2 regions of the Paenibacillus sp. FSL L8-0644 genome follow, and region 2 is predicted to be linked to the other one. Evidence: riboswitches for the same ligand, from Rfam matches in the RefSeq annotation. Region 2 holds a riboswitch; the other holds the start of a gene.

Region 1 (5,751 bases), 1.7 Mb from region 2:
ATTTGTTCCTGAGCAGCAGCAGATGTTGTCTGCGAGCTGTCCGCCGAATTGCGAGACAGGCTTGCCAAATGGGTAACAGTGGCGGAGACTTCCTCTGTACTGGCTGAGATTTGTTCAGCAGCAGCGGACACACTTTGAATTTGTTCCACGATATGAGAAGTAGAGCGCTCAATATTCGTAAATGCACCTTCTGCATCTTGGCTAATACGCATACCTTCACCTACCTGGTTACGAACATTACCGTTCATGGTAGCGGTAGAGCGTTGAATCAAATCGAGCATCTGAGTAATAATCTGACTGATGGAATCCGCGCTTTCCTTGGATTGCTCAGACAGCTTGCGTACCTCTATAGCGACTACGGCAAATCCACGCCCGGCTTCGCCAGCTCTGGAAGCTTCAATAGACGCGTTCAGAGACAACAAATTGGTTTGCTTGGCAATGGCGGCAATAGCCGTATTCATCTGCTTCGCATCGTCCGAGAGCTGGGATAGCTCATCCATTAGGCTAGCCGTTTGGCTGACAGCCTCCAGAATACGGTCCATTTGGGTCCGTACACTACTGATCATTTGACTGCCTTGAGCCACATCATGCTCGGTTTGTCCTGCTGAATCCACGATGGAGCTTGCCGATTCGGCAATGGTGCTGACACCCTTCGCCATTTCTTCAACGGCATTAGCGGTCTGCTCGGATGCCTCGGCGCTGGTGGCTGCATTTTCCGCGGATTCCATAACCGTTTCCGCTACATGTTGTACGGACTCCGTCGTTTGCTCTGTGCTTTCCTTGATTATCAGGGAAGAGGAAGCAAGTCGGGAGGAGGTTTGGTTGACCTCTGAGACCATCGTATGCAAGGAATGCGTCATCTGGTCAAAATTCTGTGCCAGTTCGCCGAACTCATCCTTGCTGGATAGATTAACACGTTCGGTCAGATTTCCGTCACGGACGATGCGTGTTCCTGCTTGCAGCTTGCGCAGCGGAATTAAGAATGAGCGGACCATAAGCACAATGATGATCGCCGCGGCAAGTATGGAAATAACAATCACAATCAGGCTTTGTTTCAGAATTGGTTGGACTGCATCACTATAATCCTCCAGATCCGACAGTGCGACAATGCTCCAACCGGTGAGAGGGTCCTTAAGTGTAAAGGCCAGCATATCTCGATTCATAAATTGAATTTGCGACATGGAAGGAGTATCATTTTCGACGGTTGTCGCCACTTCGGGAAGTCCTTCTATGGCGTCAGCCGCTTTTTTGCCTGTCTTGTTGAAAGCTGTTCCAGTCCCAGATACAACTTTATGTTCAGAATCAACAATAATGAGTCCTCCGCGCTCACCAATCTTAACAGACTGCAGACTTTCACTCATTTTGTCCAGGTTCAAAGCCAGGGCAACAGCTCCTTCACCGTCCTCCAGCGTTCCCGATATATTAACGACTAAATTCCCTGTCGTGACGCTGGCAACTGGAACACCGACGAATACTTTACCCTTTTCCAGCATCGCGTTTTTGTACCATTTTCTCTCCCTGGGATCATAATCGGACTCCTGTTTTTTCGGCGAACGTATGTATTGCCCCTTCTCATTGCCGAGAAGCGCTGCATCTAGCTCGGGGTGAGCCTTGACGATAACATCTAACTTTTTCTGAAGGGTCTCTTGGTTGGTACCAATGGAATCAGAATTGATTTCAGTGGTAAGCACGTCCAGGTCTTTCATAATAGGCGCTACATACTGATTGACATTGCTCCGGATCAGATACAGATTCGTGTATACGGAACCGCCCATTTGCTGACTGAGTTGTGTCGTAGCCCCCTGATAAGAAAAGTACCCGATAAGTACGCTCGGAATCAATAACACAGCTAAAAAAGATATTATTAATCTTGTCCTCATTAAATAAAACTGCTTGAGAAACCTGTTCCACCACGGAACTGTTTGTTTTGTTTTAGTCATAGTTCTTGCTCCTCTGTGTCTGATGATCACTACATTGTTTTATTCGACATAAACCGACGAATTTTATAGATGTAATCATTGGGAAACGAGAAATAGTAGCATATTTTAGACACTTTTTTTGAAAAACAGGTCTAAAGAACTATGATTAATATTAATGCGAACACATAAAAAGCCAAATCGGAGATGCAAAAGCATCTTCACAATTTGGCTTGGGTGAGTCATGAAGGGGACATTGAACTGTTAATTTTTTTGCTGACGTGAAATCATAAAGAGCGTAATCCAGATGAGCATAAAACCAGTCAATTGCGCTACAGTAACGATTTGCTGAAATGCGATCCAATTAATCACGACACCCACCATGGGAAAGCTCAATTCTGCCATCGTAGCATAAGACGCTTTGGTCGTACTTAAGCCTTTGTAATACAGCAATAAGCTAAGAAGACCCGGAAGCAATGCCTGCAATAGCAAGTTGATAATCACAGCTGCGCCTGCCCATGTACCGGCAGGCATATTCCATGGCGCATGCTCTACAGAGGTGAGGACAATTAGCAGAGGGAGCGCCACCATGAAGCGGAGGGAGGTTACCGTTTCATATTTCATTGAACGAAGCAAGTAGCTTCCCATGACTGTCGAACCGCCCCACAGAACCGCTGCACCCAGTGCAAGTAGACTACCGACCTGGACAAAATCACGAACATGCCCGAAGGGGAGCGACCAACCGAAGGTCAGAAGATACGTCCCGAACAGAGCGACGACAATTAATAATCCAAAATGACGCGGCAGCATTTCCTTCAATATAACGCGGGCCAGAATAATAGCGACCAATGGTTGAAGCTTCTGGAGTAAGAGTACAGCATTCAGATCACCGTTGCTGAGCGCCATGGTAAAAATCACGCTGGCCAGAGCCGAGCCGCCCCACGAGACGAACAAAATAGCGAAAACTTGACGAAGCCGTACCGCTTTGAGTTCCTCACGATGCTTCCACAGCATCGGTGTCAGAGCGAGGAAGAGCAGCACATGCTCCATTAGTACAATTTGTGTTGAAGTAAATGATTTTAGCAAAATAATACGAAACAGCGGATCAGCGCCCCACAAGGCTGCCCCAATTGCGACCAGCCAAAAACCGCTTTTCATGTGGGAGCTATGATCAAAACCTTTGGATGTTAGTACAGTAGAAGATTGACTCATACTCAATTAGCTCCTTGCGAATACAGGACCGGTGGCACAAAAACCCCCGTCCATGGCGAAAGGCCATGCAAGACGGGGGTTGATCAAATAAACTTGCCGCTTTATGCAAGTTAAATGAAGTTACTGCAACTGCAAAACCCATAACGCAGCATTCATCCACTTCGCGGCATGTTGATATTTCGATCTTCTTCCATCCGGACTTTACCGTCGGCTTTGGCATCTCACCAAATCAGTCCGTATCCTGTTGCCAGATACAGAGTCGCGGGCTTAGCTCCATGAGCCATACCGCCGGTTGGGAATCACACCCTACCCCGAAGATCCTTATTCCGTTTTTTAATTTCTCCTATAGGATATACCTGTTTTAGAATGAAGTCCAGTGAAAAATGTGTGTATATCTAACAATGATTTTCATCTATTTTTCGAAAGCGTTTTACTAAGTTACATACTATGAAGTAATATCCTTATACTCAATGCGTCGAATCGCCGCATAAGCCACCAGCATTCCCAGTATAGAGAAGCCTATTTGCACGGGGGCTATGGAGCTAAGTGTAGCGCCGTTATTATTAGAGAAAAGCAATGCTACAATCAGGATTGAGGTCACAATGGTAGTAGGTACAGAGTATCTTCGCATCCCCATATACAGCGGAACCAGTCCCATAAAGCTGGCAGCAACGGCATTGATCAGCGTCCGTGCTGATTGTTGACCCAGTATCGAAAGAGTAAGGTTATCGGGTACAATCAAGACAAACTGGTTGAGCAGATGAATAGCAGCCGTAATGATTATTTCCGAAATAATAATAGACAAGAAGGTAAACAGCAGCACAACCAAGAGCTTGGCGATCATCAGCTTCTGACGGTGAATCGGATACATGAACAGGATCGTAATCGATTTGGACTTAAATTCCCCTACGATAAAGCGGCACAGGAGAACGGAGGCAAACACAATAAATGTGGCTCTGACCAGCATGTCCATGAGATCGAGAAGCTGAGTGTACTGTGTAAATTCGGGTATTCCTGTACTTTGGCTGTCCAGCGCGATGATACAGAGCAGCCCAAGAATGCATGCATTGGCGATCAGTGCTGAACGGATATAACCCGCCAGATGAAATTTTTTGAGCTCCAGTTGCATCAACTTAAGCATGAAGATCACCTCCGTTTAACAGCCGCAAAAAGTAGTCTTCCAGCGTACTGCTTTTCTGATGAATGGAATCCACTTCTATATCATTTAAAATGAGCGTCTTCGTAATTTGTTTCTGCGGTACATTTGAATCGTAAATACGTATACTCTGTTCATTGAGCACCCTTATATTATTCAGATTCAGATGATGGGAGAGGACGTAGGCCGCCTTTTTACAATCGTTGGTCGTAAATTCGATGTATTCCGTATTGGTTTCCCGCACCTGTTCCATCGACACTTCCTCAATCAGCCTTCCGTGATTAATCACGCCTACCGTATCCGCAATCTGCTCTATTTCCGCTAAAATATGACTGGACACGAGCAGAGTCATCCCATATTCCTTGCATAGCATGTGGAATAGTTGGCGGATTTCCTTGATTCCCACGGGGTCCAGACCATTAATCGGTTCATCCAAAATGAGTAGCTCTGGCTTAGTCGCAATAGCGCGGGCAATCCCGAGACGCTGTTTCATTCCCAGTGAAAAGTCTTTTACCGACTTGTCATCCGCATTCTGCAAGTTTACTAATTCCAGGGCATCCCGAACAGCCTGCTTATTATAGTAGCCCATGTATTCACAATGAAGTTCGAGATTTTGCTGCGCCGTCAGCCTATCATAAAAAATCGGGTATTCAATAATCGAACCCATACGTCCGAGCAGATGATACGACTTTGGCGTTAATTTCTCACCGAATAATTCAATTTCACCCGATGTCGGCTTGAGTAAATTCGTAATCATTTTCATCATCGTTGTCTTGCCTGCCCCGTTAGGGCCGAGAAAGCCATAGGTTTCTCCCTTGCGCACATTCATACTGACTCCCGTTACAATTTCGTTACCCTTCAGGGCTTTGGTCAACTGATGTGTACGTATTACGTAAGTCATGGGTGTTCTCCCTTCGTATATTGCTGATAATTCAAGGATAAAGGGCGAAATGTTCATTTTTCTTTCGTGATTCTTACAAATTTATTAAGTTGAGCATGTTGAGTCCGATTAATAGTTGATTTTCTTCAATGTAAAAGAGAAGACCGTCCGCTCATAAGGTTTACTAGTCAATTGAATTTCTCCGTTCATCGTTTCAACCAGACGTTTGGCAATCGTAAGGCCCAGTCCGCTGCCTTGTACCGCCTTATTGCGGGAGTCCTCCAGTGTGTACATGCGTTCAAAAACTTTATCCTGCTCAGATTCCTGTATGCCTTTTCCACGATCCCATACCTCTATACGCACTGTATCCTGCTGTTCCGATAAAGTCAGACCCAGCGTCCGTCCGTCTGCCCCGTAGCGAATGGCATTCGAGATCAGATTGTTCAGCACCCGTCCAATCGCTCCTTCGTTCCCCAAGGCATGAATGGGGTGCTCCGTGATCTCAATATGTACAGTAAACCCCTGTGCGGTCAGCAGGTCATAAAACTCTAAAATGCTGCGTCTGCACAGTTCTCCCACTTCCAGTC
Region 2 (5,751 bases):
GGCGGCTGCGCAGATTAATTATCATATGATGGGATATTTCCCGATTACTCCATCTACCGAGGTAGCGCAGTATCTAGATCAGATGAGAACGAGAGGTCAGCATAATATTAAGCTGGTTGCAGCAGACGGAGAACACGGATCGGCAGGGATTTGTTATGGAGCTGCCGCAGCGGGAGCGAGGGTGGTGAACGCCACTAGTTCGCAAGGTTTCCTGTACATGCTGGAGCAGTTACCTGTTCAGTCAGGTACCCGTTTTCCTATGGTTATGAATCTGGTGACACGAGCTGTCAGTGGTCCCCTAGATATTCGCGGAGATCATTCGGATCTGTACTATGGTTTGAATACAGGCTGGGTCATTTTGACGGCAAGTACACCACAGGCTGTGTATGATATGAACATTATGGCACTAAAAATTGCAGAGCACAGCGATGTTCGGCTGCCTGTAATGGTCGCATATGACGGTTTTTATACGTCCCATCAAAAACGTAAAGTGCAATATTTTGCCGATGCTGAGACCGTGCGTGGTTTTGTAGGTCCTAACCCGAACTTAAATTATCCGAATATTACGGATTTTGATCATCCTGTTACTGTGGGCGCGCATATGAACGGCGATGACTTGACGAATAATCATGTTCAGCTGTCCGAAGCACTGAAGCTGTCAGAAGGAGTATATGAGCAGGTAGCAGCAGAATATGCCGCTTTATCCGGTCGGGAATACCCGATTTTAGATCTGTATCAAATGGAGGATGCTGAGGTTGCGGTATTTCTGTTGAATTCGGCGGCTGAATCGGCCAAGGATGTGGCGGATCAACTCCGCGCGCGCGGAATTAAAGCTGGTGTGATACGTCCGAACATCATCCGACCGTTCCCAGCCGCACAACTGCGGGAAGCATTACGCAATGTCAAGGCGTTGCTGGTAGGTGAACGTGCAGACTCGTATGGGGCGGACGGCGGTAATTTAACGCATGAAATTAAAGCGGCCTTGCAGGAGGACCCGCTGAATCGGACACTCGTGTTGAGCCGTATCTTTGGCTTGGGCGGCAAAGATTTTTATGCAGAAGATGCAGAGGCGTTCTTCCAGCTTGCAATCGAGGCGGCAGAGGCCGGACGAGTAGAGAAGCCCTTTGATTACTACGGAATTAATTCGGGTTCACCGGACAAGGTGATGCCGCAAGTTATGCAGCCGCCACGTGGTAATGATTACCGGACGGGTCTGATTCAGGTTACGCCGGACGAGGAGACCGGGAAGCTCAAGGTCAAGGTACCACCTTTGCGGTCGTTGACAACCAAACCACGGCGTCTTTCACCAGGCCACGGAGCTTGTCCAGGATGTGGGGCATTGTCTGCGCTGGAACTGTTTTTCAAAGGTATTGAAGGGGATATTGTCGTGCTGTTCCAGACAGGCTGCGTATATGTGACGACGACAGGGTATCCATATACATCACACAAACAACCGATGATCCACAATCTTTTTCAAAACGGGGCCGCTACCCTTTCAGGAGCGCTGGAAGCTTACATGGAAATGAAACGGCGTAATGAAATTGAGATGTCGGACGATCCGACCTTTATCATGATTAGTGGTGACGGTGGGATGGATATTGGTATGGGTTCTGCGATTGGTGCGGCTCTGCGTAATCATAAGCTAATCATGCTGGAATATGATAACGAGGGGTACATGAATACAGGTTCACAGCAATCTTACTCCACTCCGCTCGGTCACATGACCAGTACGTCGGGTGTAGGTAAAATGCAAAAAGGAAAGCAAGGGCATCACAAGGATACCGTGCAAATCATGGCTGCTTGTAACATTCCGTATGCTTTTACCGCTGCTGAAAGTCATCCGCAGGATATGCTGCGTAAAGCAGCCAAGGCTCAATGGTATGCAAACAACGTGGGTACGGCCTATGGTAAAATCCTGTGCGCCTGTCCGCTGAATTGGAAATCCGAAGACAGACTGGGTACCAGCATTGTGGGCGCCGCAGTCGAGTCCTGTTTCTTTCCTTTGTACGAAATAGAGCAAGGCAGTACGACGATTACGTACAATCCGGAGGACAAAGGAAAACGAATTCCAGCTGCTGAATGGCTGAAATTAATGGGTAAAACGAAGCATCTTATTAAGGAGGAGGCTACGCTGGCGACCTTTGAACAGGAGATTGAGCGTCGCTGGACTATCCTGAAAAAGAAACATGAAATTTCAGAGCTATAATCCTGTTTTTTGCATAATCATCGATTAACATTGTTAGCCGCTGTTACTGTAGTGGCTCGATCAAGATTCTTTGCGCTTTTTGCGCAAAGAATCTTTTTTGTCGTTTATGGGTTGAAGCATAAAAAAACAGGTAATGATTTCCGATATAGGAGTGGAGGCCTATAAGAGGCACGTTAAAAAGTTTTCTTCTGAATTTTAAGATGCAATGAGGTGCAGGTAATGATTAAGCTGAATACAGTTGAAATAATCGAAATTATAAAGAAGCAAATCCCTAAGGTTATGAACATCAAGCCAGTGGAACTCAAGTTTACGGATGATTTTGGACGGACCTCGCTGGCAGCGACAGAACACAAATTTACGCTGACGAACCAGCATTATTCTGCCAAGGTGATGGATTGCGTGTTAGAAACACAAGTACGCCCCATTTTAATGTGCGAAATTATTTATTTTCTAAAATGCGAGTTTATTGACGGACATGTTGATGTACGACTGGATTATGAAGCATGTTCTGAGGAAGGGCGAGGACCGGTTGCTTCAGCCGTAATTACCTTTGATCATGCAACAGAGCTGGGAGTCGAGGAACTGGCCGATCTGATTGACTTGGCGCTTCATATGAACGATAAAACCTGGTTTGAAGAACTCTCCAGCCAATATGTCAAAACCAAAGCAGGAGCTTCTATTTGATAACTTGCTTTTTTTAGAAGTCGGTGCTAATATACGTAACAAGTTTAATGTTAATTCAATTAAATAAGAGCAAGATCCTTCGGGGCGGGGCGAAATTCCCCACCGGCGGTGATGACATGTTTGTGGATCGTTTTTGTGAGAAACAGCATGGCTTAGTCCGTGACCCGGATGCTGAATGATCAGCAGAAGGTGGACCTGGTGCAAATCCGGGACCGACAGTATAGTCTGGATGGGAGAAGGATACGAAGCGCATGTGCATGACGTGACATGTGCCGATTTTTAGCATACCCAATTGTGCGTACGGCTTATTTCGTTGTAGGACAGCATCGGGCGATAGCTTGCTTAAGCTTTCTTTTTGATGGGTGTTCTGAGCGTATTTGGTTGTATACTCAGTCATGCTTTCTATTGGCAAACCTATGATTTCATGTCGTCTTAAGATGCAAATGAACTGCGCTTGTATACTACAAATGTGACTCTCATCACCCCCATGACGGATTGAATCCGAACTGGGGGTTTTTTGCGCTTATAGCTGATGAATTAGGGATAAACTGAGATGTAGTGGAAAGGAGTGAAGGCATGTTTACCGGATTGGTCGAGGAAGTGGGTCGTATTCAAACCATTTCCAAAAGCGGTGAAGCGATGGTGCTGGGGATTTCGGGTTCCGTGGTGTTGGGCGATTTAAAAATAGGAGACAGTGTCTCAGTGAATGGCGTTTGCCTGACGGCGATACAGATCGGTACGAAAGACTTTAAGGTTGATGTGATGCCGGAAACCTTTCGTAGCACTAATCTGAAAGAGTTGAGATCCGGCAGCCGAGTCAATCTGGAGCGAGCGATGGCGGCGAGTGGAAGGTTCGGAGGACATATCGTGCAAGGACATGTGGACGGGACGGGAACGATTCGCGGGGTGACATCAGACCAGAATGCAGTGGTGTTCGAAATTGAGCCTAAAAATCAAACATTATTTAAATATATTCTTCTCAAAGGGTCAATCACAATTGATGGTATAAGCCTCACAGTCGCACAGCGTACGGGAGATACCTTTGCCGTATCCATTATTCCCCACACCTTATCCGAAACGGCCTTACAAGCCAAACGTGAGGGGGATACCGTCAATATCGAATGCGATATTTTGGGCAAATATGTAGAACAGCTTTTAAATTACAGAGGTGCAACGGAGGCGGAGAGAGTAGAAAAAGCTCCTCTCAGTTTGGACTATTTGGCGAAATACGGCTTTGCCTGATATTGAATGGTAAACCTGTTTAGGAGCATTCGTGGCACAAGACATAAGGAGGAAAGTGTTATGGATAGAGGTAGCCAAACAAGTGCAATGGCAAACGTCATAGAGCATGGCGAGTTGGAACATGACGAAGAGATTCGTTTGGATTCCATCGAAGAAGCGTTGGAGGACTTGAAAAACGGTAAGGTTGTCATTGTAGTGGATGATGAACAGCGCGAAAATGAAGGCGATTTTATCGCTTTGGCTGAAAAAGCGTCGCCTGAGGTCATTAATTTCATGATTACAGAAGGTCGCGGGTTGGTCTGTGTGCCGATCACACGACAAAGAGCCGAGGCCTTGGAATTGCATCCTATGGTAAAGCAAAATACAGATTTCCACGGTACTGCCTTTACGGTATCGGTAGATCATATGGAGACAACAACGGGGATTTCAGCGGCCGAGCGTTCCTTGACTGTACGCGCCTTGGCAGACGAAGCAGTCACAGGAAGTGATTTCCGCAAGCCTGGTCACATGTTCCCGCTGATTGCTCGCGATGGGGGTGTCTTGCAGCGTGCTGGTCACACGGAGGCGGCTGTTGATCTGGCTCGACTCAGTGGCTTCAAGCCTGCTGGAGTCATTTGTGAAATTATAAAGGAAGATGGCTCAATGGCCCGCCTGCCTGATCTGGCATTGGTCGCTAAGCGACATCAATTGAAGCTGATCAGTATTCAGGATTTGGTGGACTACCGTCGTCGTTTGTCATTGTAAATAATTTAAATTAAGAGAGGTTGATTAATTATGGCACGTTTTCTAGAAGGTAATCTTGTATCGAACGGTTTAAAATATGGTATTGTGGTGGGCAGATTTAATGAGTTTATTACGAGCAAGCTGTTAAGCGGTGCAATTGACGCACTTCAACGACATGGTGCACAGGAAGATGAAATTGATGTAGCCTGGGTTCCGGGTGCATTTGAAATTTCACTAATTGCGCAAAAAATGGCTGCAAGCGGCAAATATGATGCCGTAATTACGCTGGGTACGGTCATCCGTGGTTCTACTTCACATTATGATATCGTCTGCAATGAAGTGGCCAAGGGTGTGGCAGCGAGCAGCCTAAAAACGGGAGTACCTGTTATTTTTGGGGTAGTGACTACAGAAAACATTGAACAGGCTATTGAACGAGCAGGTACGAAGGCTGGTAATAAAGGTTGGGATTCAGCACTGGCTGCGATTGAAATGGCCAATCTCGGCAAGCAATTTTAATGATAGGAATAGCTGAATAGAACGGTATAAACTGCGAGGGGAAAAAAGGGATTGGATTGTTAAGCAAGGCGATGACGTATATACTACAGAAAGAGGGATTGATAACGCAGAGCATAAGTGCTATAGGGAAAGGTATTGTTGAATGATGATTGGAGTAAGGCAGGGGGAAGCACATTGACAGTCGTAAACTACAAGCTGGAAACATTCGAGGGTCCGCTGGATCTACTGTTGCATCTGATTGATAAAGCCGAAATCGACATTCAGGATATCCCGATTAGCGATATTACTGATCAGTATATGGCTTTTTTGCACAGTATGCAGGAGCTGGAACTGGACATTACGAGCGAGTTTCTGGTGATGGCGGCGACGCTCTTATCCAT

Evidence for each region. A riboswitch is a leader RNA that binds a small molecule or an ion and turns the genes downstream of it on or off. The one in region 2 is predicted to bind FMN.
Region 1: another riboswitch for FMN. It lies ahead of NSS94_RS06875 (DMT family transporter); the one in region 2 lies ahead of ribE (riboflavin synthase).

The regions. Positions count from the first base shown of each region.
Region 1 is NZ_JBBOYN010000001.1:1,528,906-1,534,656, forward strand. It holds gene NSS94_RS06870 (methyl-accepting chemotaxis protein) at 1-1,940, opposite strand, end outside; gene NSS94_RS06875 (DMT family transporter) at 2,181-3,128, opposite strand; FMN riboswitch at 3,307-3,451, opposite strand; gene NSS94_RS06880 (ABC transporter permease) at 3,574-4,269, opposite strand; gene NSS94_RS06885 (ABC transporter ATP-binding protein) at 4,262-5,185, opposite strand; gene NSS94_RS06890 (sensor histidine kinase) at 5,294-5,751, opposite strand, start outside.
Region 2 is NZ_JBBOYN010000001.1:3,209,818-3,215,568, reverse strand. It holds gene NSS94_RS14515 (thiamine pyrophosphate-dependent enzyme) at 1-2,206, shown strand, start outside; gene NSS94_RS14510 (IDEAL domain-containing protein) at 2,426-2,890, shown strand; FMN riboswitch at 2,962-3,135, shown strand; gene ribE (riboflavin synthase) at 3,467-4,132, shown strand; gene ribB (3,4-dihydroxy-2-butanone-4-phosphate synthase) at 4,193-4,876, shown strand; gene ribH (6,7-dimethyl-8-ribityllumazine synthase) at 4,907-5,371, shown strand; gene NSS94_RS14490 (segregation and condensation protein A) at 5,546-5,751, shown strand, end outside.